3 regions of the Bradyrhizobium sp. AUGA SZCCT0105 genome follow, and region 2 is predicted to be linked to each of the others. Evidence: predicted binding sites of a transcription regulator. Region 2 holds the regulator's gene; each other region holds the start of a gene.
The links. Region 2 encodes PhoB, which activates phosphate uptake and scavenging genes when phosphate is short. Its sites were predicted from a motif close to TGTCATNNANCTGTCAT; they were not measured.
Positions count from the first base shown of each region.

Region 1: the regulator PhoB is predicted to act here: its motif matches at 7,010-7,026, upstream of JQ573_RS23510 (esterase-like activity of phytase family protein).
Region 3: the regulator PhoB is predicted to act here: its motif matches at 2,922-2,938, upstream of JQ573_RS15110 (glycerophosphodiester phosphodiesterase family protein).

Region 1 is NZ_JAFCMK010000005.1:97,704-107,421, forward strand. Features, by position in the region: gene JQ573_RS23485 (acetyl-CoA C-acyltransferase) at 1-751, shown strand, start outside; gene JQ573_RS23490 (MarR family winged helix-turn-helix transcriptional regulator) at 824-1,294, opposite strand; gene JQ573_RS23495 (MFS transporter) at 1,366-2,793, shown strand; gene JQ573_RS23500 (mucoidy inhibitor MuiA family protein) at 2,974-4,644, shown strand; gene JQ573_RS23505 (hypothetical protein) at 4,721-5,164, opposite strand; gene JQ573_RS23510 (esterase-like activity of phytase family protein) at 5,610-6,962, opposite strand; gene JQ573_RS23515 (heme ABC transporter ATP-binding protein) at 7,224-8,015, opposite strand; gene JQ573_RS23520 (iron ABC transporter permease) at 8,012-9,112, opposite strand; gene JQ573_RS23525 (hemin ABC transporter substrate-binding protein) at 9,109-9,718, opposite strand, start outside.
Region 2 is NZ_JAFCMK010000008.1:320,826-330,543, reverse strand. Features, by position in the region: gene pstS (phosphate ABC transporter substrate-binding protein PstS) at 1-413, shown strand, start outside; gene pstC (phosphate ABC transporter permease subunit PstC) at 642-1,631, shown strand; gene pstA (phosphate ABC transporter permease PstA) at 1,636-2,481, shown strand; gene pstB (phosphate ABC transporter ATP-binding protein PstB) at 2,478-3,296, shown strand; gene phoU (phosphate signaling complex protein PhoU) at 3,394-4,110, shown strand; gene phoB (phosphate regulon transcriptional regulator PhoB) at 4,241-4,951, shown strand; gene JQ573_RS32555 (GcrA family cell cycle regulator) at 5,269-5,781, opposite strand; gene JQ573_RS32550 (aspartate aminotransferase family protein) at 6,278-7,483, shown strand; gene argF (ornithine carbamoyltransferase) at 7,483-8,409, shown strand; gene JQ573_RS32540 (Hsp33 family molecular chaperone) at 8,625-9,626, shown strand; gene JQ573_RS32535 (hypothetical protein) at 9,664-9,718, opposite strand, start outside.
Region 3 is NZ_JAFCMK010000002.1:1,269,301-1,279,018, reverse strand. Features, by position in the region: gene JQ573_RS15120 (PRC-barrel domain-containing protein) at 66-443, shown strand; gene JQ573_RS15115 (PRC-barrel domain-containing protein) at 823-1,341, shown strand; gene JQ573_RS15110 (glycerophosphodiester phosphodiesterase family protein) at 1,432-2,829, opposite strand; gene JQ573_RS15105 (HlyD family secretion protein) at 3,032-4,003, opposite strand; gene JQ573_RS15100 (ABC transporter permease) at 3,990-6,341, opposite strand; gene JQ573_RS15095 (HlyD family secretion protein) at 6,338-7,309, opposite strand; gene JQ573_RS15090 (hypothetical protein) at 7,901-8,203, shown strand; gene JQ573_RS15085 (hypothetical protein) at 8,363-8,515, shown strand; gene JQ573_RS15080 (ABC transporter substrate-binding protein) at 8,659-9,718, opposite strand, start outside.

The DNA.
Region 1 (9,718 bases), on a different contig from region 2:
CATGGCGATGATCGACACCGCCGACATCGTCGCCGAGCGCTACAAGCTCAGCCGCGAATACCAGGACGAGTATTCGCTGGAGTCGCAGCGCCGCATGGCGGCCGCGCAGCAGGCCAACAAGTTCAAGGACGAAATCGTCCCGATGAAGACCAAGATGAAGGTGGTCGACAAGGCGACCAAGGCCGAGTCGATCGTCGACTACGTCGTCGACCGCGACGAGTGCAACCGCCCCGAGACCACGCTGGAAGGCCTTGCCAAGCTTGAGCCGGTCAAGGGTCCGGGCAAGTTCGTCACCGCCGGCAACGCCAGCCAGCTGTCCGACGGCGCCGCTGCGGTGGTGCTGATGGAAGCCAAGGATGCCGAGAAGCGCGGCCTCAACCCGCTGGGCCGCTTCGTGGCCTGGGCCTCGGCCGGCTGCGAGCCCGACGAGATGGGCATCGGTCCGGTGTTCGCCGTGCCGAAGCTCTTGAAGCGCCACGGCCTGAAGGTCGAGGACATCGATCTCTGGGAGCTCAACGAAGCCTTCGCCAGCCAGTGCCTCTATTCGCGCGACCAGCTCGGCATCGATCCCGAGAAGTACAACGTCAACGGCGGCTCGATCGCGATCGGCCATCCCTTCGGCATGACCGGTGCCCGGCTCACCGGCCACCTGCTGCAGGAAGGCCGCCGCCGCAAGGCCAAGTGGGGCGTCGTGACCATGTGCATCGGCGGTGGTCAGGGCGGTGCCGGCCTGTTCGAGATCTACAGCTGAGCGCGATCGATCCTGATCGTGTCAGAACGAACGGCCCGGCAGTAACGCCGGGCCGCTTCCGTTTGAAGCCGGTTATGTTGCCGGCAAATCCGCCGCGTGTTCGCCGAACTCGAGCGCGGCGATCAACGCGAGCGTCTGCCTGAGATCGGCGGCCTGTTTCGCGCCGAAGGCGGTCTCGAAGCGCTCCTGCGCCTCACGCCAGGCGGCCTGTGACTCGTCAAGCCGGGCTTCGCCGCGCTTGGTCAGCCGCACCAGGCGGCTGCGCCGGTCACTCTTGTCGACGGCGATGGTCAAAAGGCCGTCGCGTTCCAGCGGCTTGAGGTTGTGGTTGAGCGCGGTGCGGTCGAGCACCAGCGCAGCGGCCAGCTCGCCCATCGTCGGCGCGCCCGAACGTCTGATGTGGACCAGAATGGCGCGTTGCGTGCCGCGCAGGCCGGATGTCGCCAGGACCTGATCATAGAGCTGCGACACGCGTCGCGTCGCCTTGCGCAACGCCGTGAGATTGCACCGGCTGGGTTCCGTTTTCACCATCGCCGCCTCCAAACTAGGCTTGACAGATACATGCATATGCACTTAATGGCAATATATGCATATGCACATATTTGGAGGGTGTGATGTCGGAGATCGAGGCGGAGACGATCGGGCTGGCTATCGGAGCTGACGCGCGGCCACGCTCCCGCGTCGCAACACCGCGCCAGGTGCTCGCGATCGTATCGGTGGGCATCTGCCTCGCCAACCTCGACCTCTTCATCGTCAATGTCGGGTTGCCGAACATCGCGCAGGAATTCCGCGGCGCCTCGCTCGAGGATTTGTCCTGGATCCTCAATGGCTATGCGATCGTCTATGCGGCGCTGCTGGTGTTTTTCGGCCGGCTCGCCGAACGCCACAGTCGCAATCTGAGCTTCCTGCTCGGCGTTGCGCTGTTCACGGCCGCGTCGGCGGCCTGCGCGCTTGCGCCCAACGTCGAATTGCTGGTCGTCGCCCGCATCGCGCAGGCCGCCGGTGCGGCGTTGATGACCCCGACCTCGATCGGCCTGCTTCTGGCGTCGTTCCCGCCCGACCAGCGTCCCGGCGCGGTGCGGACCTGGACGGCGATCGGCGGCCTTGCGGCCGCGCTCGGGCCGCTTGCCGGCGGCGTGCTCGTCACCTTCGACTGGCGCTGGATCTTCATCGTCAATGTCCCGATCGGCATCGTCGCACTGATCATAGGCTGGCTGAAACTGCCGGAAGTGCCCGGCCATGACGTGCCGCGTCCGAGTTCATGGGCGGCGCTACTTGTCACCTGCGGCATCGGTGCGCTGACCCTTGCGATCGTGAAGGCCAATGACTGGGGATGGGGTTCGCGCGGCGTCGCGCTTGGCTTTGCCATCGCAGCCGTCTCGCTCGCTGCCTTTACGTGGCACTGCCTCAACTCGAAGAATCCCTTCGTCGATCCTGCGTTGTTCAAGGTGCGGCCGTTCACCGGGGCGACGTTTGTCATGGCGCCATACTCGGCGGCTTTCGGCGCGATGCTGCTGTCGGTGGCGTTGTGGGAGCAAACGGTGTGGGGCTGGTCGGCGCTGAAGACCGGCCTTGCGATCGCGCCGGGTCCGCTGCTTGTCCCGTTCACCTCGCTGTTGTTTGCCCGCCGCCTGATCGCGCGATTTGGCGCCGCGGCCGTCGTGTCCGCCGGGATTGCATCGTTCGCGGGCGGTCTTGCGATTTGGGCAACGTTGCTTGGAGTTGACCCCGACATGCCCGCCTTTGTGGTCGGCATGATGTTCACTGGCATCGGCGTCGGGCTGACCTTTCCGACTCTGATGGGCGTCGGTGCCGGTTCGCTGCCGCCTTCGTCGTTTGCGACCGGCTCCGGTGTCATCAACATGATCCGGCAGGCAGCGCTGGCGATCGGCGTCGCGATCTTTGTCGCGATCCTGGCAACGCCAGTCTCGATGGCGGACCGGATCGCGGCGTTTCAGCGCGGCTGGTGGATCATGATCGCCATCACCATTGCCGGCTTCGTGCCGAATTACCTGTTCATCCGGCGCAAGGCGGATCGCTAACGGGTCAAAGCCGCCGCCGCGCCATCCGGCAGCCGCGAGCGCGCCATCGTCGCGCCGCAGGGAAACCTCAATCGAACCAGTCCCTTCCTCGCTGCGTCTCACCACGAGAAACGGTGCGCCCTGGAGTTTGGCGCGCCGTTCGTCTCGCGCGCGATGCCGCGTTTTTTTCGGAGGGATCTGATGCGAAAGATTACGAATTGTCTTGTGACCACCAGCCTGGTGCTGGCGGGTGCGCTGGTTGCGGGGCCGCTCCACGCGGCCAATCTCGACGCGGCGTCGCAGGTCGACGCCGTCACCGTCTATCCCGATGGCGCGAGCGTCACCCGCGTCATCACGCTGGATCTGCCCGCCGGCGACAACATGCTGGTCGCGAAGGATTTCCCGATGGGGCTCGATCCGTCTTCGCTGCGGGTCGAAGGCGAGGCGGGCGGCCGGCTGACGATCGGCGCCATCGACGCGCGGCCGCCGCGCCCGGTGGAGCCGGCGAACCTGCCCGAGATCGACAAGCGGATCGAGGCGCTGCGGGATCAGCGCGAGGATCTCCAGGGGATCATCACCTCGGCCGAGGCGCGGCGCAAATTCGCCGAGCATTTCGCGGAGGCCTCGCCGGTCGGCATCGGTGAGAAGGGCGAGGCGCGTCCGGTCAGCGAGTGGCGCGCCGCGTTCTCGGCGGTCGGGGACGAAGTCGCGACCGCCGACACCGCGATCCGCGACGCCGTGCGCAAGCAACGCGACATCGATCGCGAGATCGCGCGCCTCGAGGCCGATCGCGCCGCCAAGCCGCCGAGCAAGCTCGAGGTGCGGATCGAGCTGGCCTCCGCGGCCGCGACCCGCGCGACTTTGCGGGTGACCTATGCGGTGCGCAGCGCCCGCTGGATGCCGCTCTACGACGCCCGTCTCGACACCGGCGCCAAGGATCGAAAGCCGGCGATCGAACTGGTGCGCCGCGCCGAGATCACCCAGTCGACCGGCGAGGATTGGTCGAACGTCGCGCTCGCCGTCTCCACCGTGCGTGTCGCCCGCGGCGGTAACGCGCCCGACCTCAATTCGCTGATCGTGCGATATCCGCTGCCGCCGCGACCGCTGGCCGCCGGCAGAGCATTCGACAGCGTGCAACAACCCCCGGCGCTGATGCCCGCACCGGCTGCGCCGCCGATGGAGCAGCAGCATCTGCTCAAGCAGGCCGAGGAGCGCGACGCCGTCGCCGAGGTCAGCGCGTTTCAGGCCACATTCAAGATTCCCGGCCGCGTCAGCGTCGCCGCCAACGAGGGCGCCAAGAGCCTGCGTATCTCGACGGCGACGATCACCCCTGATCTCGCGGTGCGCGCCGTTCCGGTGATCGATCCGACCGCGTTCCTGGAGGCGAGCTTCGTGCAGGCCGACGAGGCGCCGCTGCTGCCGGGGCAGGTCTCGATCTATCGCGACGGCATCTTTGTCGGCCGCAGCCGGATGGCCACCGCCGCCAAGGACGAGACCGTGCGGCTCGGCTTCGGCGCCGACGACAAGGTCAAGATCGAGCGCACGGTGGTGAAGCGCAATGAAGGCTCCGCCGGCCTGATCGTGACGACGTCTAAGACCGACGAACGCGCGTTCAAGACCACGGTGCGCAACGGCCACGACTTCCCGATCAAGGTCGCGATCCAGGATCAGCTCCCGGTCAGCGAGAACGACGATATCGTGGTCGAGATGCTGCCGTCGTCGACACCGGCGACCACCACCAACCTGCGCGACAAGCGCGGCGTGCTGGAATGGGCGTTCGAGGCCAAGGCCGGCGAAGTCCGTGACATCAATTTCGCCTGGCGGATGCGCTGGCCCAAGGACAAGGGCGTCGTGATGGTGCCGGCCGGCTGATCTGCGTCAGGTGCACGACACGACGTTCGCGAATTATCGGACGAAGAAGCAGTGACGCTTCGCGGGAGGACGCGGGCTAGAAGCCCGCGTCTTCCTCCAGCCATTGCTGATTGTCCCAGCGCGCGCGGCGGCCGACGACATATTCGCGAACATCGTCCATGAAGCGCACTTTGCTGGCGAGTGCTCCAGTGAAAGCCACGATCGCCGCGATCCAGGGCCACAGATGCATTAGCAGCGAGGCGGGTATCTGATTGGCGAATCCCGCCTGCAGCGCGCCAGTGACCAGATAAGCCAACACGCCCCACGCAACGGCCAAAATCGTCGCCACGACCTCATAGCTGTCTTGATGAAATCTCACCAACCGTCGCATCAAGGCCAGGTAAGCAAAGTAGACGATCACGCCGAGCATCAAAGCGACCAGTCCCGGCGGAAGCCCCCAGCTCTGGTCCCAGCCGAGGTACGCAACGAAGCCCGCGGCGATGAACGCCTCGATGTAGGTCAGGCTGGATTTTTCCCGCATCATTTGCCCCGAAGCGATTCAAGTATCGGCCTAGGTTATCATCATTGAGCGCTTCGGTAGAGGGGCAATTGCAAGACAACCGTTGGCGCCTTGTGCAGCGCGATCCCATGTTCGGGGATTCGGATGAAGAAGGAGCGAGCTAACGCCGAGTGAGGCGGGGCAGCTCTATCACCGTCACCCTGAGGAGGCCGCAAAGCGGCCGTCTCGAAGTGCGACGGCCCGGCTTGCTCCGCGCGGCATCGTCGGGGCCGTGCATCCTTCGAGGCTCGCTCCGCTCGCACCTCAGGATGACGGAACTGCTTCCGCATATTCGCTGTCATGCCCCGCCTTGAGCGGGGCATCCAGTAAGCCGCGGCTTATCCGCTGCGTTCGAACGCCTCTGGAATACTGGGTCGCCCGATCGAGCCGGGCGACGACACTGTTGTGTGTAGCGCGAGCAACCGCCTCACTTCACCTTCAGGAAATCGCCGACTTCGAGCAGTACGAACTCGTCGTCATCGGCCTTGTTCGGATCGCGGCTCGAGGAGAACGGCAGATTGTTGTCGTTGCCGACGATGATGTGGGTCTCGTCGACCCGATCGACGTTCTCGATGGTGAAGAACGGGAAGGTGTAGACACCGTCGTTGAGCGGCTTGCGGGCCTTCTTGTTCGGATCGCGGATCTTCATCAGGTCGATATAGGCGATCTTGCGCACCGGCTTGCCGACATTAGCGTCCGACAGCTCGATCTTGTAGACGCGCTTGAACTTGGCGAGGTCAGGGAAGCAGTTCTCGCCGCGCTGGCCTTGCGGGCAGGCCTTGTCGGCAGTGCCTTCGCCATTGTCGCGCTCGATCACGAGGCCCTGGGTCGGATCGATCATGTTGAAGTCGCCGATCGCATTGCCGTTCTGCTCGAACACATATTGCCAATAGCGACCGGTGAACTTCTCCGCCGCGACGTCGAATTCGAGGATGCGCGAGGCTTCCTTGCCGTCGACCTTCTCCCAGTCCTTCTTGTCGGCATCCCACAGCGGCCCCTCGAGCAGGCCGTAGAGGAACTTGCCGTCCTTGGAGGAGGCAAAGCCCTCATAGCCCTTGGAGCGGCGCAGGTTGACGTTGGTGTAGGTGGCGCCAGGCGCGCCGGGTGACTGCACCGCCCAGTGATCCGGCGAGCGCACCGGCTTGCCGTCGGCGACCGTCTCGAACACGGCGAGGATCTTGCCGGTCTTGTCGGCCTTGAGGATGTAGGGCCCGAACTCGTCGCCGATCCAGAAAATGTCGTTGATGATCTGGAAGCCCTCGGTGTCGAAGTCGGCGCCGGTGAGGTAGCGCTTGGCGGTGTCTTCATGCACGATGCGGAACGGCACCTTCTTGTCGGGATCGTGCAGGAACACGGTCTCCTGACGCTCGATCTTGCCGTTCGCCCAGTCCATCTTGTAGCGGTTCAAATACAGCATCGAGTCCGCCGAGTTGTAGCGCGCGCCCATGCCATTGTCGGTGATCACCCAGAACGAGCCGTCCGGCATCGCCTTGATGCCGGAATGGCCTTGCAGCGGCTGGCCCTTGAACGGCAGCGACACGCCGGTCGGCCGCTCATAGGACTTGCCCATCACGGTGCCGATCGCATCGACGCGCTTGCCGGTGGTGTATTTGCCGGACGTCTTCAAATCGTTCGGGGCATCGGCGGGGGCGTCGATGAAGCTCTCTGCCGGCATCACGGCGTGTCCTGCCAGCGTCGCCGGGAATTCGCCCTCGCTCTGCGCGAACGCCGGCGTGGTGAGCAGGATCGAGGCGACGGAACAGAGCAGTGACAGGCGCATGGTTGATCTCCCAAAGGACAAACGATGCGGTGTTCTCCGAGCCGCCTGTTACAGCCCGCTGACAGTTTTGTGAACCGCGGATGTTGCGGCGGGATAAGCCTTGCGGCGGTACGTCGCCTCCTGGCCACAAATCTCGTCCCGAGAAGGTTGTGAGACTATCTGTCACGTCATTGCGAGCGAAGCGAAGCAATCCATAGCGCAGCAAGCGCAGACATGGATTGCTTCGTCGCTGTCGCTCCTCGCAATGACGAGGTTGAGGGTCTAGACGGGCCGCATCGTCTGCGGCAGCAGGAACGGCACGCCGCCTCCGGTGTAGTCGATCGTGGCGTCGATCTCGAAGATCTGCCTCAGCGTGTCGGCCCGCATCGCTGCGGCGCGGTCGCCGTCGACGGCAAGCCGGCCCCGATGCAGCAGCAGGATGCGGTCGGCGAACCGCATCGCGAGGTTGAGATCATGCAGGATCGCGATCACCGCGGTGCCGCGCGCGGCGCGCCGCCTTGCGGTCTCGACCAGGTCGATCTGATGTCGCAGATCGAGGCTCGAAGTCGGCTCGTCCAGCAGCAACAGCCCCGGCCCGTGCAGCGCCTCGCCGCAGGCGAGCTGCACCAGCACGCGGGCGAAATGCGCGCGTTGCTGCTCGCCGCCGGACAGCGTCGGCAATTGCCGGAACCGGAAATGCGCCAGTCCGACCTCGTCCAGCGCCGCGGTGACCAGCGCACGCGTCACCGCGCGCGGGCTCTCGCCGGCGCCCATGCTGACAATTTCCTCGACCGTGAACGGGAAGGTGACGTTGACGTGCTGTGACAGCATCGCGCGGTGCTGCGCCAGCTCGCGTGGACCATAGGCGTTGAGGTCGCGCTGCCTGAGCCGGATCGTTCCGCGCGACGGACGGAGATCGCCCGACAGCATCCGCAGCAGGGTCGATTTGCCGGCGCCGTTGGGACCGACGATCGCGATCATCTCGCCGGCGCCGATCTGCAGCGAGACCATATCGACCAGCGCCGCGCCGCCGACCGTCATCGATACCGATTGCGCCTCCAGCAGCGCGCTCATAGCGACACCAGGGAGCGCTGGCGCAGCAGCATGGCGAGGAAGAACGGCGCGCCGATCGCCGCGGTCAGGATGCCGATCGGCATCTCAGCAGGGGCCACGATGGTGCGCGCCACGGTGTCGGCGCCGACCAGCAGGATGGCGCCGAGCAATGCGGAGGCCGGCAGCAGCAGGCGGTGCCCGGGCCCGATCACCAGCCGCAGCAGATGCGGCACCACGATGCCGACGAAACCGACCACACCGCAAACCGAAACCGCGACCCCGGTCATCGCCGACACCAGCACGATCGAGATCCGCTTCAGCCGCTCGACGTCGACGCCGCTGTGGAATGCCTCGGCCTCGCCGAGCACCAGCACGTCGAGGCCGCGCGCGATCCAGAGGCAGGCGATCAGCGCCGCGGCCAGGACCGGGGCAAGCGCCGTGAGCTTGGTCCAGGTCGCGCCGCTCAGCGAACCCAGCATCCAGAAGGTGATGTCGCGCAGCTGGCGGTCGTCGGCGACGAACACCAGGAGCCCGATGCCCGCATTGGCGATCGCGGCAATCGCAAGCCCGGCCAGCAGGAAGATCGCGATCGAGGTCCGGCCGCCGCGGCTCGCAATGCCATAAAGCACGATGGTCGTAATCAGCGACCCGGCGAAGGCCGCGATCGGCAGCAGCTGATGCTGCAGGAAGCGCAGGCTCTCGCCGAGATGGCTGTCGGTGAATACGATCGCCAATGCGGCGGCAAACGCGCCGCCGGAGGAGACGCCGACCAGCGCCGGGTCGGCGAGGGGATTGCGGAACAGGCCCTGCATGATGGCACCGGAGACGGCGAGCAGAGCGCCGACCATCGCAGCCGCCGCAATCCGCGGAATCCGGATCGACCACAGCACGAGCTGGTCGCGCGCGAGCAGCGGGTTGGCCGCGCTGTCGGCCCATAGTCCCAGCGCGGCGGGAAGCCGTGCCACTGGGATACCCGCGGCCCCGACCGTCAGGGCGACCAGCGCGGTCCCTGCGAGCGCGGCAAGCAGGCAGAGCAGCGTGAGGGTCGCCGCCGGCCGCAACGACATGCCGGCGCGCCGTCGCTTCGCACGCGCGGGGCGTTCGGCCAGCACGCTCATTGCCGGCAGTTCGCGGTCAGCGCCGCCGGCTTGAAGGTGGCTGCCTCCGGCGCCAGCGCCGGATAGAGCTTGACCGAGAGGTCGCGTGCCGCGGCCGCCGTGCGCGGCCCGAAGCCGAGCAAATAAAGCCCCTCCATCGAGATGAAGGCCTTGTTGGTGCCGACCGGCGTCAGTGCGAAGGCCGGATGCGCGAACACGGCCTCCGATGTCAGCGAGTCCTTGCCGCGATCGATCGACAGCACGACGTCCGGTTTCGCCGCCACGATGGCCTCGTCGTTGACCGGCTTGTAGCCGTCGTAACCGTCGATCGCGTTGACGCCGCCGGCGAGCTGGATGATCTCGTCCGCGGCGGTCTTGTGGCCCGCGGCCATCGCCCGGCCGTTCAGGAGCGACATCACGAACATCACGCGCACCGGCTTCGTGACCCTGGCCCGCAGCGTGCGCAATTGCGCGAGATCGCTTTCCACCGCTGTGGCCAGGCAGGCGGCGCGCGGGTCGGCGCCGATGGCGTGGCCCACCAGCCTGATCTTCTCCACCAGCCCGGCCTCAGAGAACGTCTCCGGCACCAGCACCAGCGGCACCTTGGCCGCCTCCAGCACGTCCATG
Region 2 (9,718 bases):
TTGCCGGCAACATCGGCCAGACCAAGAACGCGATCGGCTATGTCGAATACGCCTATGCCAAGCAGAACAAGCTGACCTACACCGCGCTGGTCAACAAGGCCGGCAAGACCGTGCAGCCGACCATCGCCGCCTTCCAGGCTGCTGCGTCGAACGCCGATTGGTCCAAGGCTCCCGGCTACTACGTGATCCTGACCGACCAGCCGGGCGAAGCCTCCTGGCCGATCACCGCGGCGACCTTCATCCTGATGCACAAGGATTCGACCGACAAGGCGGCCTCGCAGGAAGCGCTCAAGTTCTTCAAGTACGCCTTCGAGAAGGGTGGCAAGGCGGCCGAAGAGCTCGACTACATCCCGATGCCGGAATCGGTCGTCAAGCTGATCGAGAAGACCTGGTCCTCGGACATCAAGAGCTAAGTCTGACGCTTTGAACAACGCCTGTGCCACCTCTCAAGGGCGGCACAGGCGGACCGATTGAGATCCGGGCTCCATCACCGCGGCAAGTAACGCGGGGCGGGGCCCGGGCTCGCGCCCCGGGAGGCGCAACCGGAACGACGCCCGGCCAAATGCGTCAGTGAAGATCGCTTCGGGGCGTAGCGGTTTGCGTAGCTTTCACATAGTAATGAGGGGATTGGCGTGGCAGACATGGCTGTTCAGAGCGATGTGATGGAAGCCGCGGGACCTTACGATCGCGCCAAGGCCCTCAGCGCCTTCAAGCTCGGTGATCTCACCTTCTATTGGGTCACCCGCATCTCGGCGATTTCGGTCCTGTTGATCCTCGGCGGCATCATCCTGTCGCTGATCGCCGGCGCCTGGCCGGCGATGAAGGAATACGGCTTCGCCTTCCTCTGGACGCAGCGCTGGGCGCCCTCGGCCGATCCGCCGGTGCTCGGCGCGCTCGGCCCGATCTACGGCACCCTGATCACCTCGGTCATCGCGATGACGATCGCCATTCCGGTCGGCATCGGCATCGCCATCTTCCTCACCGAACTCTGCCCGCAAATGCTGCGCCGCCCGATCGGCATCGCCATCGAGCTGCTCGCCGGCATCCCCTCGATCATCTACGGCATGTGGGGCTTCTTCGTGCTGGGCCCGTTCCTGGCCAACACGTTCCAGCCCTTCATGATCAGGATATTCGAGGGCGTCCCGGTGCTGGGTGCGGTGTTCGCAGGTCCGCCGTCCTATCTCAGCCTGTTCAACGCCGCGCTGATCCTCGCCATCATGGTGCTGCCCTTCATCACCGCGATCTCGGTCGACGTGTTCAAGACCGTGCCGCCGGTGCTGAAAGAGGCCGCATACGGCATGGGCTGCACCACATGGGAAGTCGTCCGCAGCGTCGTGATCCCCTACACCCGGGTCGGCGTGATCGGCGGCATCATGCTGGCACTCGGCCGCGCCCTCGGCGAGACCATGGCGGTGACCTTCATCATCGGCAACTCGTTCCGCATCTCGTCGTCGATCTTCGCGCCGGGCACCACGATCTCGGCGGCGATCGCCTCCGAATTCGCCGAGAGCGACGGCCTGCACCAGTCCGGGCTGATCCTGCTCGGCCTCCTGCTGTTCGTGCTGACCTTCTTCGTGCTCGCCGGCGCGCGGCTGATGCTGATGCGGCTTGAAACGAAAGCGGGGAAATAGCGCCATGAACCCGATCTACAAATCCCGCCGCCGCAGCGACATCGTCATTCGCGCACTCTGTGTCGGCGCGGCGCTGTTCGGCGTCACGTGGCTGGCGCTGATCCTGTTCACGCTGGTCTATAACGGCCTTGCCGGCCTCAGCGTGCAGCTGTTCACCCAGAACACGCCGCCGCCGGGCTCGACCGAAGGCGGCCTGCTCAACGCCATCGTCGGCTCGGTCATCATGACGGTGATCGGCGTCGGCATCGGCGCGCCGCTCGGCCTGTTCGCCGGCACCTACCTCGCCGAGTACGGCAAGCACGACAAGCTCACCTCGGTGATCCGCTTCATCAACGACATCCTGCTCAGCGCGCCTTCGATCATCATCGGCCTGTTCATCTATGGCGCAGTGGTGGTGCCGATGCGCGGCTTCTCGGCGATCGCAGGCAGTCTCGCGCTCGCCGTGATCGTGATCCCGGTCGTGCTGCGCACCACCGAGGACATGCTGCTGCTGGTGCCCAATCCGCTGCGCGAGGCGGCCTCCGCGCTCGGCCTGCCGCGTTCGCTGGTGATCAAGCGGATCGCTTATCGTGCTGCGCGTAGCGGCTTGATCACCGGCGTGCTGCTGGCGACCGCCCGTGTCGCCGGTGAAACCGCGCCGCTGCTGTTCACCGCGCTGTCGAACCAGTTCTTCAGCCTGGATCTGACCAAGACCATGGCCAACCTGCCGGTGACCATCAACAACTTCGTGCAGAGCCCCTACGCCTACTGGAAAGAGCTGGCGTGGAGCGGTGCGCTGCTCATCACCTTCACTGTGCTCGCGCTGAATATCGGCGCGCGTATCCTTGGTGCCGAAAGGGCCGCAAAATGACCGAGCTTTCCGTCTCAACGACTGTCGCGAGCCACGTTCCCCAGGTGCCGCTGCCGGAAGCGCCGCCGAAAGTCACGGTGCGCAACCTCAACTTCTATTACGGCGAGCACCACGCGCTGAAGAACATCAACCTGACGCTCGGCACCAACCGCGTCACGGCGTTCATCGGCCCGTCGGGCTGCGGCAAGTCGACCCTGCTGCGCATCTTCAACCGGATGTACGATCTCTATCCGGGCCAGCGCGCGGTCGGCCAGCTGATGCTGGACCAGACCAACATTCTCGATCCCAAGCTCGACCTCAATCTGCTCCGCGCGCGGGTCGGCATGGTGTTCCAGAAGCCGACGCCGTTCCCGATGACGATCTACGAGAACATCGCCTTCGGCATCCGCCTCTACGAAAAGATCTCGAAGTCCGAGATGGACGACCGGGTCGAGAAGGCGCTGCGCGGCGGCGCGCTGTGGAATGAGGTCAAGGACAAGCTGAACGCTTCCGGCCTGTCGCTCTCCGGCGGCCAGCAGCAGCGCCTGTGCATCGCGCGCACCGTGGCGGTGCGTCCCGAGGTGATCCTGTTCGACGAGCCGTGCTCGGCGCTCGATCCGATCTCGACCGCCAAGGTCGAGGAACTGATCCAGGAGCTCTCCGAAGACTACACGATCGCAATCGTCACCCACAACATGCAGCAGGCGGCGCGCGTCTCCGACAAGACCGCCTTCATGTATCTCGGTGAGCTGATCGAGTTCGACGACACCAACAAGATCTTCACCTCGCCGAGCGATCGACGCACCCAGGACTACATCACCGGCCGGTTCGGCTAGCGCATGGTCCGCAAAATTGGGTACCGGTTTTCCGACCGGATCATGCGAAACTGAGGACACCAAATCATGATCCCCGGGATCATGAGGGAGACAAGCGATGGCTTCTGAACATACCGCCAAGGCATTCGACAGCGACCTGCAGGAGTTGACCCGCCTGGTCGCCGAGATGGGCGGCCTCGTCGAGCGGATGATCACCGAGTCGGTCGACGCGCTGATCCGTCGCGACGTCGCGCTCGGCAAGCGCGTGGTCGCCGCGGACATCGAGATCGACAATCTGCAGCGCGTGATCGAAGAGCGCGCGGTGCTGACGATCGCCCGCCGCCAGCCGATGGCGATCGACCTGCGCGAAATCGTCAGCGCGATGCGCGTGGCCACCGACCTCGAGCGGATCGGCGACCTCGCCAAGAACATGGGCAAGCGCGTCGCGGCGCTGGAAAGCGATTTCCAGCCGCTGAAGCTGATCCGCGGCCTGGAGCACATGACCGACCTCGTGCTGTCGCAGGTCAAGTCGGTGCTCGACGCCTATGCCGCGCACGACCTGCCGGCGGCGATGAACGTCTGGAAGGGCGACGAGGAGGTCGATGCGATCTGCACCTCGCTGTTCCGCGAGTTGCTGACCTACATGATGGAGGATCCGCGCAACATCTCGTTCTGCATCCATCTGATGTTCTGCGCCAAGAACATCGAGCGGATCGGCGATCACGCCACCAACATCGCCGAAACCGTGTTCTACATGATCGAGGGCCAGCAGATCACCGACAAGCGCCCGAAGGGCGACATGACCAACTTTGCCACCACGGTGCCCGGTACCTAGGACATGATCCGCAGGCGCGGAGCCGGATTGTCTTCACGACAAGTCGTTTCCGCGGGGATTATGCTCAGGAAAGCAAGCGTTTCGGTTTGCGTCTGGGCAACGGATCATCACAGAGAGAGAACTTAAGCCGATGAGCGCACGCATTCTGGTAGTCGAAGACGAGGAAGCGCTGACGACACTGTTGCGCTACAACCTCGATGCGGAAGGCTACGATGTCGAGACGGTGGGGCGCGGCGACGATGCCGACACCCGCCTGAAGGAGCGCGTTCCCGACCTCGTGGTACTGGACTGGATGCTGCCGGGCCTGTCCGGCATCGAGCTGTGCCGCCGCCTGCGGGCGCGGCCCGAGACCAAGCAGCTTCCGATCATCATGCTGACCGCGCGCGGCGAGGAGAGCGAGCGCGTGCGCGGGCTTGCCACCGGCGCCGACGACTACATCGTCAAGCCGTTCTCGGTGCCGGAACTGCTGGCACGGGTGAAGGGCCTGCTGCGCCGTGCGAGCCCGGAGCGGCTTGCGACCGTGCTGACCTATGGCGACATCGAGCTCGACCGCGAAAAGCGCCGCGTGGCGCGCTCGGGACGTCCGATCGATCTCGGTCCGACCGAGTATCGGCTGCTCGAATTCTTCCTCGAGCATCCCGGCCGCGTGTTCAGCCGCGAGCAGCTGCTCGACAGCGTCTGGGGCCGCGACATCTATATCGATGAGCGTACCGTCGACGTGCATATCGGCCGCCTGCGCAAGCTGCTCAATCCGGGCCGCGAGCAGGATCCGATCCGCACCGTGCGCGGCGCCGGCTACGCGCTCGACGACCGCTTCGCGAAGGCCGAACCGCAGCCGTAAGGCTGGCCGACAATCGTAAACCACAACACGGCGTCGTCCCGGCGAACGCCGGGACCCATAAGCCGCGGCCGGCGCAATCGGCAAGCGGCCAGACGACTTTCTAACAACGCCCATTCGTGGTTATGGGTCCCGGCGTTCGCCGGGACGACGCCGGTGATGTGACGTAGCCCGGATGGAGCGAAGCGAAATCCAGAACTTCATTCTCCGCTTCAAACACCGCGCCGGATTACGCTTCGCTCCATCCGGGCTACGAGCCACAAAAAAATCCCCGCTTTCGCGGGGATTTGTTTTTACAGTCCAGGCAGTTTCCCGAGTGCTTACTTGATCTGTGGCTTCGCCGACGGCCGGCGGCGATCGGCGGCGGGCTGATAGGCGACGCGCGAGTGATGCGCGCAATAGGGCAGACCGGCGAGCGCCTTGCCGCCGCAGAAGAAGAATTCCGGGCTCGAGGGATCGCCGACCGGCCAATGGCAGGTGGCCTCGTTGAGCTCGAGCAGCGACAGCCGCTGGCTCATCGGCACCACGTTGTCGAAGGAGATCGGATCGGGCTCCATCTCGACCTCGAAGGCGTGCGCAAGCGCAGTGTTGCCGCGCGAGACCGGGCGCGCCACCCGCATCATGTGCTGGGCGGGGCGGGCCTTGCGCTGCCGCGGCGCGGCCGTGGAGGGGGCCTTGGCGCGGCCGGAGAGGCCGAGCCGATGTACTTTGCCGATCACGGCGTTTCGCGTCACATTGCCAAGTTCCGCCGCGATCTGGCTGGCCGAGAGGCCGGATTCCCAGAGCTTCTTCAGCTGCTCGACGCGATCGTCGGACCAGGTCAATACAGTCATCACATTCTTCCTTTCGCATGGCGCCGGCCACTCATCGGAGCGGCGCTGCGAGCCAATCTGGACAAATATCCCTGCGGCCAGAATCCCTTAGCCCTCGCCGGGCACGGTGTTGCGCCCGAACGTTTACGCGAGACACGAAGGCTACTTAGAGGGTCCAGTACTGCCGCACGAGATGTCGTACCCGACAGGCCAAACGCTACAATATGGCGTGACTCTGGCGCAAGAGTCCGCGGCCGTGCGTCCACATGTTCCCACAAAGTTAAGCATTGCTATGAGGCTTTTCCACCGCACCGGAATGCTCCGGATTGCGCCGGTTTCGCATTGCAGGAAGGCCGGCAAAGGCCGGCTCCTGGCGATTGACACTGACCGGCCGCCGCATAGAATGACCCGCACGTGCCGCCCGCAAAGGCGGCCGTTTTGTTTTCCGAAGCTGGCGGTTGCTGCGTAGGCGTCAAGGCGCGCGGCGATTGACGGCTTCAAACCGGCAGTGAACGCCATGACCAACGCCTCGTCGCATCTGCTCCCCGTCTTCGCCCGGGTCGATCTCGGCTTCGAGCGCGGCGAGGGCGCCTGGCTGATCGCAACCAATGGCGACCGCTATCTCGATTTCACCTCCGGTGTCGCGGTGAACGCGCTCGGGCATGCGCATCCGCATCTGGTCAAGGCGCTGCAGGAGCAGGCGACCAAGCTCTGGCACATGTCGAACCTGTTCAAGAGCCCGGACGGCGAGGTGCTTGCGGCGCGGCTGTGCGAGCAGAGCTTTGCCGACTTCGTGTTCTTCTGCAATTCCGGCGCGGAAGCGATGGAGGGCGTGATCAAGCTGGTCCGCCACCACCACTTCTCCAAGGGCCATCCCGAACGCTACCGCATCATCACCTTCGAAGGCGCCTTCCATGGCCGCACGCTGGGCACGCTGGCCGCGACCGGCTCGGCGAAATATCTCGAGGGCTTCGGCCCGCCGATGGACGGCTTCGACCAGGTGCCGCACGGCGACATCGAGGCGGTGAAGAAGGCGATCGGCCCGCACACGGCCGGCATCCTGATCGAGCCGGTGCAGGGCGAGGGCGGCGTGCGCTCGGCGCCGCAGGCGTTCTTCAAGGCGTTGCGCGCGCTGTGTGACGAGCATGGCCTGCTGCTCGCTTTCGATGAGGTGCAGACCGGCATGGGCCGCACCGGCGAGCTGTTCGCCTACAAGCGCACCGGCGTCACGCCGGACGTGATGTCGCTGGCGAAAGCGCTCGGCGGCGGTTTCCCGATCGGCGCGGTGCTCGCGACCGCGCAGGCTGCAGCCGGCATGGCGCCGGGCTCGCACGGCTCGACTTTCGGCGGCAATCCGCTCGCGGTCGCATCCGCCAATGCCGTGCTCGACGTCATGCTCAAGCCCGGCTTCTTCGAGCATGTGCAGAAGATGTCGCTGCTGCTCAAGCAGAAGCTCGCTTCCGTCGTGGACCGCTATCCCGGCGTGCTGTCGGAGGTGCGCGGCGAGGGCCTGTTGATCGGCGTCAAGGCGGTGGTGCCGTCGGGCGATCTGATCGCCGCGCTGCGCAACGAGAAACTGCTCACCGTCGGCGCCGGCGATAATGTGGTGCGGTTCCTGGCGCCCCTGATCGTGACCGAGGCCGAGATCGACCAGTCGATCACAGCGCTCGAGCGCGCCTGCTCTGTGCTATCGGCGCCGCAGCCGAAGAAGGCGGCTGGATAATGAGCAAGCCGGTCCGTCACTTCCTCGACATCAACGAGCTGCCGCTCGCCGAGCTGCGCAACATGCTCGAAGCCGGTGCCGCCATGAAGGCGAAGCTGAAGGCGCATGAGAAGGGCAGGAAGCCGCTCGAAGGCAAGACGCTGGCGATGATCTTCGAACGCCCGTCGACCCGCACAAGGGTGTCGTTCGACGTCGGCATGCGCCAGCTCGGCGGTGAATCCATCATGCTGACCGGCGCCGAGATGCAGCTCGGCCGCGGCGAGACCATCGCCGACACCGCGCGCGTGCTGTCGCGCTATGTCGACGCGATCATGATCCGCATCCTCAACCATGACGCGCTGCTCGAGCTCGCCGCTCATGCCACCGTGCCCGTCATCAACGGGCTGACCCGGCGTTCGCATCCCTGCCAGGTGATGGCCGACCTCATGACCTATGAGGAAAACCGCGGCTCGATCGAGGGCAAGACGGTGGCCTGGACCGGCGACGACAACAACGTGCTGGCCTCCTGGGCGCACGCCGCCGAGCGGTTCAAGTTCAATCTCAACATCGCGACGCCGCCGGAGCTCTCGCCGAAGAAGCCGATGCGGGACTGGATCAAGGCCACCGGCGCGCCGATCATGCTCGGCACCGATCCGGAAGCCGCCGTGCGCGGCGCCGACTGCGTCGTCACCGACACCTGGGTGTCGATGGGCGACAAGGAGGGCGAGCACCGCCACAACGTGCTGAAGCCCTATCAGGTCAATGCCAAGCTGATGTCGCTCGCCAAGCCGGACGCGCTGTTCATGCACTGCCTGCCCGCGCATCGCGGCGAGGAGGTCACCGACGAGGTGATCGACGGCCCGCAATCCGTGGTGTTCGACGAGGCGGAAAACCGCCTGCATGCGCAGAAGGGCATCCTGGCCTGGTGTTTCGACACGGTCGCGTAGTCGACGATATCAATGCCGTCGTTCCTGCCTTGTGCGCAATTGCTCACTGGAGCAGGGACCCATACGCCGCGGCCTGCGAAAAAGGCACATGGGCAGACGTCTTGTGCCGCGACAAAAATCCTGTGGTTATGGGTCCCTGCTTTCGCAGGGACGACGTCGATTCCCGGTATGCTGAACCCCTTTATTTCATGGTCCGAGACCCCAGATAGAGCGCCATGGTTTCACAATCCCCCGACATCAAAATCCAGGCCGAGACGCCCATTCGCGCGCCCTCGGCGGTTCCTGTCGACGATGCCGTGCTGGCCTTCGAGGTCGGCGCGCTGGACTTGCGCGGCCGGCTGACCCGGCTCGGCCCCGCGCTCGACGAGATCCTGCACAAGCACGATTATCCGCCGGCGGTCGGCAAGCTGCTCGGTGAGGCCATCGTGCTCACCACGCTGCTCGGCTCCTCCGTCAAGTTCGAGGGCCGCTTCATCCTGCAGACCCGGACCGACGGACCGGTCTCGCTCCTGATCGTCGATTTCCAGGCGCCCGACCGGCTGCGTGCCTATGCGCGCTACGATGTGGCGCGCCTCAAGGACGGGCAGAGCTCGGGTGAGCTGCTCGGCAAGGGCCATCTTGCCATGACGATCGATCAGGGCGCGAACACCAGCCGCTACCAGGGCCTGGTCGCGCTCGACGGCGGCGGCCTGGAAGAGGCGGCCCACGAATATTTCCTGCGCTCGGAGCAGATTCCGACGCGGGTGCGGCTCGCGGTCGGCGAGGAGATGCGCGGCGGCGAAGGCGGCAAGCTGCACTGGCGCGCCGGCGGCATCCTGCTGCAATTCCTGCCCAAGGCCCCCGAACGCGCCAAGCAGGCCGATCTGCATCCCGGCGATGCGCCGGAGGGCACGGCTACGCACAGCGTGCCGGATGACGACGCCTGGGTCGAGGGACAGTCGCTGATCTCCACCGTCGAGGATGTCGAGCTGATCGATCCCGATCTCTCCGGCGAGCGGCTGTTGTACCGCCTGTTCCACGAACGCGGCGTGCGCGTCTTCAACCCGCAAACGCTGCGCGCGCAGTGCTCCTGCTCGCGCGATGCGGTGTCGTCGATGCTGAAGAGCTTTGCGCCGAACGATCGCGCCGAGATGGTCAAGGACGGCAAGGTGGTCGTGACCTGCGAGTTCTGCTCGTCGGTCTACGAATTCACGCCGCAGGAAGCCGGCGTCGAGTAGGCGGAAAGCCGCCCACGAGGCCCGGTAACCAGGCCTGTCAGCTCAGCAAGGTGCGGGTCTTGCCGGCGGCGTCGTAGATTTCGATCTGAAGC
Region 3 (9,718 bases), on a different contig from region 2:
ATAACCAGGGCCGGAACCCGTTCCCCCGGCGACGCGTTATTTCTCTTTCAGGCCAGGAGGGTGAGATGGCTGTCGAGGTCAGTGCAAGGCCGCATCAGCTCATTGCAAGCGATCGCGTCGAGGGCACGGCGGTGCGCCGGGCCAATGGCGACATGATCGGCCATATCGAGCGGCTGATGATCGACAAGATCTCGGGCAAGGTGTCGTACGCGGTGCTGAGCTTCGGTGGTTTCCTCGGTATCGGAACCAATCTGCTTCCGCTGCCGTGGGGCCGGCTGCACTACAATACGAAGTTCGAGGCTTATGAGCTCGACATCGAGGACGACGAATTGAAGCGCGCGCCGTCGTTCCGTGCCGACAAGGATTTCGATTGGGGCGACCGCTCGCAGGAAGTCGAGCTGCATCGCTTCTACGGCGTGCCGCCCTATTGGGGCGGCTTCTGAGCGCGGCAAGTCACGCGCAATCAGCGTCCGTGGCGCGAGGCGCGCTGCGACATGCGCGTGCGGATGATTTTGGGCAAGCGCGGTTCGCCGGGACGACTTAGTGAGCCAAACATCGTCACATCAGGGACTGCGCGTCCGGCGCAGTCGTGAGGCTCAACCGCAGCCTACTTGAGAGATCACGATCGCTTTCGTCAAGCACCGCAGCGTTCCATGTGTCGGAAAGTGCGCAACCCTCGGGCTTGCCGCATCGCTTCCATGGCGTTCCCGGCATGGCGTTCCCAAGCATTGGGGCGGCTTTTGAGCGCAGGCTCGTTAGGAACGGTCGCGGACATCACGGGTTTTCCCAGCATCGATTTTGCGAACTGAGGAGAGCGCAACTATGTTGGTCAAATCCATCATCGCCGGCGTGGCCGGCTCCGCCCTGCTTGCAACCGTCGCGATTGCACAGACCCCCACCGACAAGGGCGACAAGATGTCTCCTGCGGCATCGACGACAACGACCACGTCATCGACCTCGTATCAAGGCAACTGGCGCGCGTCCAAGGTCGTCGGCCTCAGCGTGTACAACGACAAGAACGAGAGTGTCGGCTCGATCAATGATCTCCTGATGGAGAAGGGCGGTGCCATCAAGGCCGTCGTCATCGGTGTCGGCGGCTTCCTTGGCGTCGGCGAGCATCTGGTCGCAGTGCCGCTCGACAAGGTGAAGTTCGTCAACGAGCCGGTCGCTTATACCGGCGCGTCGAACACCGGCAGCACGACCAAGTCGACGACCACCACCGGCGCGGCGCCCGCAGCGGCGGCGTCGAAGCCGAATCCCTGGTATCCGGATCACGCGGTGTTCAGCGCGACCAAGGACGAGCTGAAGGCGATGCCCGAGTTCAAGTACGCAACCGAGTAACGCGGATCGCCCTGTGTGAAAGACGAATGCGCCCGGCGATACCGGGCGCATTTGTCGTTAGGCGCATGAAATCCGCGTCTGTTGCCAGCGTCACCAGCCGAGTTCGCGCAGATAGGCCGCGCGGGCGGCGACGCCGGTGTGCGTGAAGTCCGTGAAGACCCCATCCACGCCGAGACGGAAGAACTTCAGATATTCCAGGCCAGGGTCGCCGCGATAGTCGGCAGCCAGATATTTCTTCTCGTTGCGGAACGTGAAGACATGCACGAACAGGCCGAGCTTGTGCGCGTCGGCAATGACGCTGGTGGCGTCCTGCGTCGAGGCATCCGCCGTCGATCCCTTGTAGGGCGTGCCGTCGGCGTTGGTGTCCTTCCACGGTGAGATCTTGTAGGGGACGATATAGGCCTTCCACGGACCGATGCCGTCGGCATAGGTCTTGATCTCCGCGAGGCCCTCGGGCGTCAGCATCGCATCGAAGGTGCGGCCGTCACCCGCGACCGTCCAGTCGTACGGGCGGGAATTGGCGATGTTGTTGAGCAGCACCTTGCCGGTCTTGAAGTCGACGCCGTTGCCATCGATCAGCTGGACCTGCCGCGTTTCCAGTCCGTGACTGCGCATATATTTCAAGCTGCCGGGCTCAAAGCTCTGAACGATGATCGGAGCGTCCTTCGTGTTGAGGCCGTTATCCCTGATGATCTTGATCAGGGCGTCCTCGAGCGGGTGGCTGCCGGGCGCGCCGCAGCCATTGGCGATCGCCTGGGCATTGTTCCAGGTCGGATTCTTGGTTTCCGGATAGACCGCGATCGAACGTCCCGTCGTCTTGCTCTTGGCTTTGGCGATGTCGATGATGTCCTGGAAACTGATGATCGGAAACTTGCCGTTGAACAGTTTTGGCCGTTCGTTGGCGGCATCATAGGTGGTGCCGGCGATCCAGGTCTTCAGCTCGTCCATGGTGAAATCGGTGATCGACCAATCATTGGTGTGGTCGTCGCCATCGACGATGAGCGCCTTCAGCACCGATTTGGGATCGGCCGGATCGATGAGGTCGGTGGGATATTCGGCCGGCCCGCTGGTCGGCGTTTGCGCCCATTTCACCTTGACGGGAACGCCCGGCGCGGTGCGCTTGCGCTTCGCGACATCCGCATTGGTCTTCGCCACTTCGGCGACGTTGGTGTTGTCGCCGAGCCACGGATTGTGACGCGCCACCAGCACGCAATCCTTGGTTAGATGCAGGTCCTCTTCGAGCGCGTCGGTGCCGAGGTCGGCGGCCAGCTCATACGATGCCTCGGTCTCCTCGGGCACCAGGCCCGGCACGCCGCGATGCCCGATCACAAGCGGCTGCTTGCCGTCGACGGTCAGGAACGGCTTGGCGCCGGCCGGCGCCGGGCCGGTTTGCGCTGACGCCATCGACGGCAGCAGGATCGCCAAAGCCGCCGCACCGAGCAGCATCGCGCCAACATGCGCCTTCCGTCGCGAACGAATCTGCCTCACGGCCAAATCTCCATCTTTTGCGCGGCATCGGGGCGATGCCATGAGGGCCGAGCCGAACAGGACCGACGCTGTTGTCTTCTTGTCGCAATCTTCTGACAGTCCGATGACTATTCGGCGAGGCGGGCAGACACAAGCTTCCGCGTCGGGCCGGAGGGCGACAGCACGCACTTCATTGCGGCTCGCGACCGGGCGCGGCGCGTTGTCAACGCTCGATCCGGACGCTCATGCCGGGTTCGAGACCTTCCGCGGCGCCTGCGGGGTCGAGACGCAGGCGCAGCGTGTTGCGGTCGTGATCGCCGATCACGCGCTCGGCCTGCCAGGTGGCAAACACCCCGAGCGGCCGCAATTCGGTGATGGCAGCCTTGGTGGCGGCGCCGGAGCCGTTTGGTATCACGCTCACGGTCTTGCCCATCGCAAGGCCGTCGAGATGGTCCTCGCGCACATTGAACGACAGCCATTGCTTGCCGGCCGCCGCGATCATCAGGATCGGCTGACCCGCACGAACGTTCTCGCCCACTTCGCCTGCGATCACGCTGACCACGCCGTCGACCGGTGCGCGCAGCACCATCTTGTCGAGACGGCGCTCGAGCACCGCGACGGCGGCCGCAGCCGCCTGCACTTGCGCCTCGGCGATGGCGCGCTCCTCTTTGGTCGGCCCTGCCACACCCGCATCGTAATTCGCCTGGGCCGCCGCCACGCCGGCGCGCGCGGCGGCAACGTCGTTCTCGGCCTGGTCGAGCGCCTGCTGGGTTTCAAAGCTCTGGCTCGCCAGCGTGGTGATCCGCTTGAGCTGGGTCTCCACATAGTCGAGCCGTGAATTGGCCTTGGAGATCGCGGCTTTCAGCGAGTCGATCTGCTCGCGGCGTACGCCGGCATAGACGTTGTTACGGTTCGCCACCGCGGCGGCATGCGCGGCCCGCGCCTGGTCGGCCTGCGCGCTCAACTCGACCGCGGAGAGTTTGGCGAGGACGTCGCCCGCGTGCACCTTGGCGCCTTTCTCGACTGCGATCGACACCAGCTGGCCGTTCACTTCCGGCTCGATCCTGACCTCGGTCGAGCGGACCACGCCGACGATTGCAGGGGCCGGCGTTGCGCGGCTCTCGGCGTAGATCAGCGCGCCCGCGACGAGCCCAAGCGGGATCGCGACAATGGCGATGCGCCTAGCGTTGGGCATCTTGCTGTCCTCTCTTGAACACCAGCGCGGAGATCACGGCGAGCACGAAATAGCCCAGTGCCAGGCACCACAGCCTCAGCCAGTCATGCGAGACCTCCCAGATGCTGGCGCCGAGCTGGTTGATGCGCACGAGGCCGTCGATCGCCGAGTCGGCCGGAAACAGCCGGCCGAGTGCCGTGGCCGCAGGGGGGATGGCCTCGCGCGGCCATGCGAAGCCGGCGGTGAAGAACTGCGGCAGGCTGGTCGCCAGCAGCAAAATGGTGGCGTTCTCCGGCCGCGTGAACCAGGCGCCGATCGCCTGTCCCATGAAGCTCGTCGCCAGCAGGAAGACGGTCGCGAGCGCGAAGATCTGCGGCAGATGCCCGAGCGTCGAGAAACCATAGATCCGCGGCAGCACGATCAGATAGAGCGCGAGCGCCGGCAGGTAGATGGTCAGATGGGCCACGCCGCGCCCGAACACGCCCGCGACCAAGTTGCGAGAGTTCGCAACAGTGCTGCGGGAATTCGCCAGCGCCGTGCCGGTCAGCATCGCCGCGCCGATCAGCAGCGTCTGTTGCAGAATCAGCATGAACGCCGCCGGGACGATGTAGCTCGCATAGCCGCCGACCGGGTTGAAGATCGGTTGCAGCAGGACGTTGGCCGGGCTGAGGCTTGCGAGCTTCGCCTTGACCAGACTTCCGTCGGCGCGGGCGCCCCGCGACACCAGTTCGGATGTCAGCGTGCCGATCGCGGTGGCGACCGCGCCTGCGGTCGAGCGGAAGATGAACAGATAGGTGGCGTCGGCATAGACCGGGATGTGCGCGGTGAGGCCCTTGAGCACGTCGCGTTCGGTGCCGGGCGGGATCTGCACCGCGGCAAATGCATAGCCGCGGTCGATCGCGGTGCTTGCCTCCGCAAGAGTGCGGGCGCGAACCGTCACGCTCAATGTGCCACTGGCATCGAGCGTCTCGACGATCTGGCGCGAGAGATCGCTGAGATCATTGTCGACGACCGCAATCGGCAGCTTGCGCAGGATCTGGTTCAGATAGGGTTGCGGATAATAGATGCCGTAGACCAGCGGCGCGAGGAACAGCAGGCTGAAGGCGCTGCGCGTTCCGAGCACGCGCCGCCACTCCGCCGTGAAGGCGCCGCCGACGCCTGATGACGCCGGCTCGCTGACCGGCGGTTCGGCCGGCCGCGCCGCCGCAAACCAGCCCCTGCGCGTCAGGCTCGCCATGCGCAGCAAGGCGAGCGCGGCAAACAGCAGCGTAAGGCCTGCGAGCGCGGCGAAGGGGATCGCCGATTCCGATGCCGGCAATCCACGCGCCGCTTGTCCCATCAGCACTGCCATGTACCAGCGCAGCGGCAGGATCGCGCTCCAGACCTGCGCAAACGTATTCATGCCGATGGTGGGAAAGCCGACACCGGCATAGCCGAAGGCGGGGGAGGCGATCAGGCCGGCAAGGCCGAGCCCGGTCGCGAGGTCGCCGACCAAAAGCTGCAGCAGCGCGCCGAGCGACAGGTAGGCGATGATCAGAAGCAGGCCCGCGGCAATCATCAGCAGCACGTCGCCCTTGAAGGGAATCTGCAGCACGCCTTCGAGGATCAGCGGCTGGGCCAGCATGATCAGGATGAAGATCACGAACAGCGGCGCCAGCTTGCCGGCGAGCGCGGCGATCGGATCGCCGCCGGCGCTTTCGAGCCACTCGCGCGCGTTGCGGCGGTGGAATTCGGAGCCGACCGAATAGCCCGCGGCGAGCGTGATCACCACGTGGATGATCGTCGGCAGCAGCGCGCGCAGCAGGAACTGCGCGTAGTTCTTCTGCGGATTGACCAGCGCGATGGTCTCCGCCGACAGCGTTCCCATCGATGCCGGGGCGGGGGCGGCGCGGTTGGCGGGAGCTGCCGCGCTCGCCGCGGCGGACAGCACATCGTTCAGGCCCGACGACGCGATGCCGGCCGCGGTCAAGAATTGCTGGTTGTAGAAGCCGACCACCTGCGGACGGCGATCGGCCTTCAGGTCGCGTTCGAAGTTCGGCGGGATGAAGATCGCCGAGATCGCCTTGCCGGACCGGATGTCCTGCACGGCTGACGACAGCGAGCCGGAATCGTCGACGATCCGCAGACTCGGCGACGCCGCGACCTGCTGCGTCAGCGCGCGCGAAGTATCCGACTTGTCGGTGTCGACGATGGTGACGCCAAGGCCGCGGATCACCGGTTGGCTGAACACGGCCGTGAGCACCACGAAGGCGAACAGCGGCACGCCGAAGATCAGCAGCAATGCCACGCGGTCGCGCACCAGCCACTGGCATTCGCGCTGTGCGACCCGCCAGAATCCGGGCTTTGAGGCCAGCCTCATTGCCGCGACCGCCAGTCGAGATAGGCGCTCATTCCGGGCCGCAGATCGGGCACCGGCTGGACCGGATAGGCGCGGATCGAGAATGTCCGCAAGTCGAAATCGCCGGTGGCGCGGGTCGCCCGCCAGCTCGCATATTCGCCCTTGGTGGCGATCAGCTTGACCTCGACCGTGACATGATGGTCGTCGAGCGCCGGAATCCGGACGTCGAACTTGTCGCCGACCTTCAGGCCCTTCACCAGATCCTCGCGCAGATCGAAATGGATCCACAGGTCGCCGAGATTGATCAGCGTCACCAGCGGCACGCCCGGCGAGACGAACTCGCCCGGCTCGACGTTGCGCTGATAGACCTGCGCGGCGACCGGCGCGTAGACCGCGAGCTGATCGATGACCGACTGGACGCTCTGAATGTCGGCTTCGGCCTTCTCGACATTGGCTTTCGCGATCGCGCGTTCTTCCTTGGTGTAGCCGTTGACCGCCTGCTCATAGGCCGATTTCGCCTGATCGAGCCCGCGCTCGGCTTCGTGCAGCGCATCGGTGGTCTGATCGAGGCGGGCCTGCGGCGCGTTACCTTGCTCGGTCAGTGTCTTGGCGCGATCGAAGGTCTTCTGCGCCAGCACCTGCGCGGCCTCCGCGCGCTCCATTTCCGCCTTCCGCGCGGCAATGGTTTCCGCCCGCGTTCCAACCATGACATTGGCGAGCTGCGCATCCGCGACGGCCTTGGCGGCGCGCATCTGATCTTGCTTTGCCAGCGTTTCCGGATTGTCGATCTTCACCAGCACGGCGCCCGCCGCCACGTTCTGACCGCGCTCGACCGGGATGTCCTTGACCCGTCCGTCGACGCGCGCGGCGATATCGAGCCGCGTTGCATCGACCTCGCCCTGCACGAGCAGCGGCTCGGGCCGCAGCAGATAATAGATCGACAGCGCAACGATGATTGCTGCAACGCCGCCGACAATGATCGCCGGCATGCGCGTTGCCGCGTGCGCATTGTCCTGGCGCGGTGCTTGTGGTGGCTCCGACGTGCTTCGGCTCTCACTACCAGAAGGTGACACGTCCATGACTGACCCCACATTGGCTCACGACCAGGATAGTCATTCACTATGGCGTGGATGTTAAATCCTGCCAACCTCGGCAGCCTGTCCGATCCGGCTTGAATTTGACCGAAGCAACCGCGTCCGGTGCCGCGCAAGCGATCTCGCTTCGATGTGCGCCGCATCGACGCGCGGTTGCGTGCACAATTCCAGCGGCGGGCGCTTTGAAGCGCGTAGCCCGCGTGCTCGCTGCATGTGACGAACCATCCTGCAGTGAACCCAGGTTCCGCCCAGGTTCGCGCCTGCGAGCACCAGCGTGCCCGCTGACTTTCGCGCCGCTGCCGCGTGGCCCGAGCAGGCCGCCATTGCGGGCCGCGCATGGCATCGCCGGTCACACGGATATTTGAAGCCCCGCGCCCGAATAAATCGCATCCGATTAAATCGGGACACTTGAAGACCGGTCGCGCCATGCCTTTATCAGGCGCGAGCGAATTAATCGTATACGATGTAAATCGCGGGAGCGTTGCCATGACTACCAGGGTTTCCCACGTCGCCAGGACGTTCAGCACGACGACGTTCAGAACCATCGCGCTGGCGGCAATGCTGTCGGCTATCACAGCGACGGCGGCCTCGGCCCAGGCCGCGATCTCCGAGCCGGCAGCCTACCAGGCGCTGTATCCGTATCGGGACGTGCTCAATAACGGCGCGCCGACGCCGGCGGCCAGGCTGGTGTTGCTGCCGCCCGCGGTGCTGCAGGCGCTGCAAGCGCAGGAGAGCGGCATCGGCGTCGTTCACGTGCCGCGCCGCAGTACGCATCGTGCCCGGCGCTGAGGCCCCACACGGGGATGTGCGTCGATCGACCCACATCCTCAAACCGGATCAGACCAGCTCTCGCGACCGTGATTGAATGATAACAATCATTCTATTGATCGCCGGTGCGGCTCGACTACGTCGAAATGCAGTAGCTTTCCCTTATGACGGAGACGTTCCATGACCAAGCAGATCGACGACCTCTCAAGGTACTATCGCTATGAGCTCGTGCACGGCGACCATGCCGATTTCATCGCCTATCAACGCAATCAGGGCGACGGCGTCTGGCAGACGTATTCGACCTGGATGATCCCGCGCCCGAATGGCGAATAGCGCCGGCTGACGCGGGCGATTACCGGGACCTGCCGCGGAAAGAGACGCGGAAAGAAAAATGCGCCCGGTGCCGGCCGGGCGCATTTCTTGTTGGCTGTCATCAGGCGCACATCCGGGGGACCCGGCCCGCGGCAGCGTGCTCGTCAGTTCGACTTCACCAGCGGGCAGCCGCCCTTGTCGAGCGGACGGAAGGCTTCGTCGCCGGGCACGGTGGCGATCAGCTTGTAGAGATCCCACTCGCCCTTGGATTCCTCGGGCTTCTTGGTCTCGAACAGGTACATGTCGTGCACCATGCGGCCGTCGATCCGGATATGGCCGTTCTTGGCGAAGAAGTCGTTGACCGGCGTCTTGCGCATCTGCTCCATCACCTTCGGCGCCTCGTCGGTGCCGATCGCCTCGATCGCCTTCAGGTAATGCATCGTCGCCGAGTAGAGGCCGGCCTGGATCATGGTCGGCATGTGGCCGACCTTCTCGTTGAAGCGCTTCGAGAAGGCGCGGGTCTCGTCGTTCATGTCCCAGTAGAAGGCGTCGGTGACGATCAGGCCCTGTGTCGCCTTCAGGCCCAGCGCATGGGTGTCGGTGATTTCCATCAGCAGCGCGATCAGCTTCTGGCCGCCCTGGGTCAGGCCGAACTCGGCGGCCTGCTTCAGCGCGGTGGTGGTGTCGCCGCCGGCATTCGCCAGCGCCACGACCTTGGCCTTGGAAGCCTGCGCCTGCAGCAGGAAGGACGAGAAGTCCGACGAGTTGAGCGGATGGCGCACGTCGCCCAAGACCTTGCCGCCGGTCTCCTTGACGACGTTGGCGGCGTCGCGCTCCAGCGCCATGCCGAAGGCGTAGTCGGCGGTGACGAAGAACCAGGTGTCCTCGCCGCGCTTGACCATCGCCTTGCCGGCGACGTTCGACAGCGCGTAGGTGTCGTAGGTCCAGTGCACGGTGTTGGGTGAGCAGGCAGTGCCGGTGATATCGGAGGAGCCGCCGCCGGAATTGATGTGGATCTTGTTCTTCTCGCGCGTCAGCGCCGAGATCGGCAGCGCGACCGACGAGGTCGGCACGTCGAGGACCGCATCGACCTTGTCGTTGTCGTACCAGTTGCGCGCGATGCTGACGCCGACGTCGGGCTTGTTCTGATGATCGGCCACGACGACCTGGATCGGCTTGCCCTTCACCTTGCCGCCGTAGTCTGCGACCGCCATCTCGACCGCG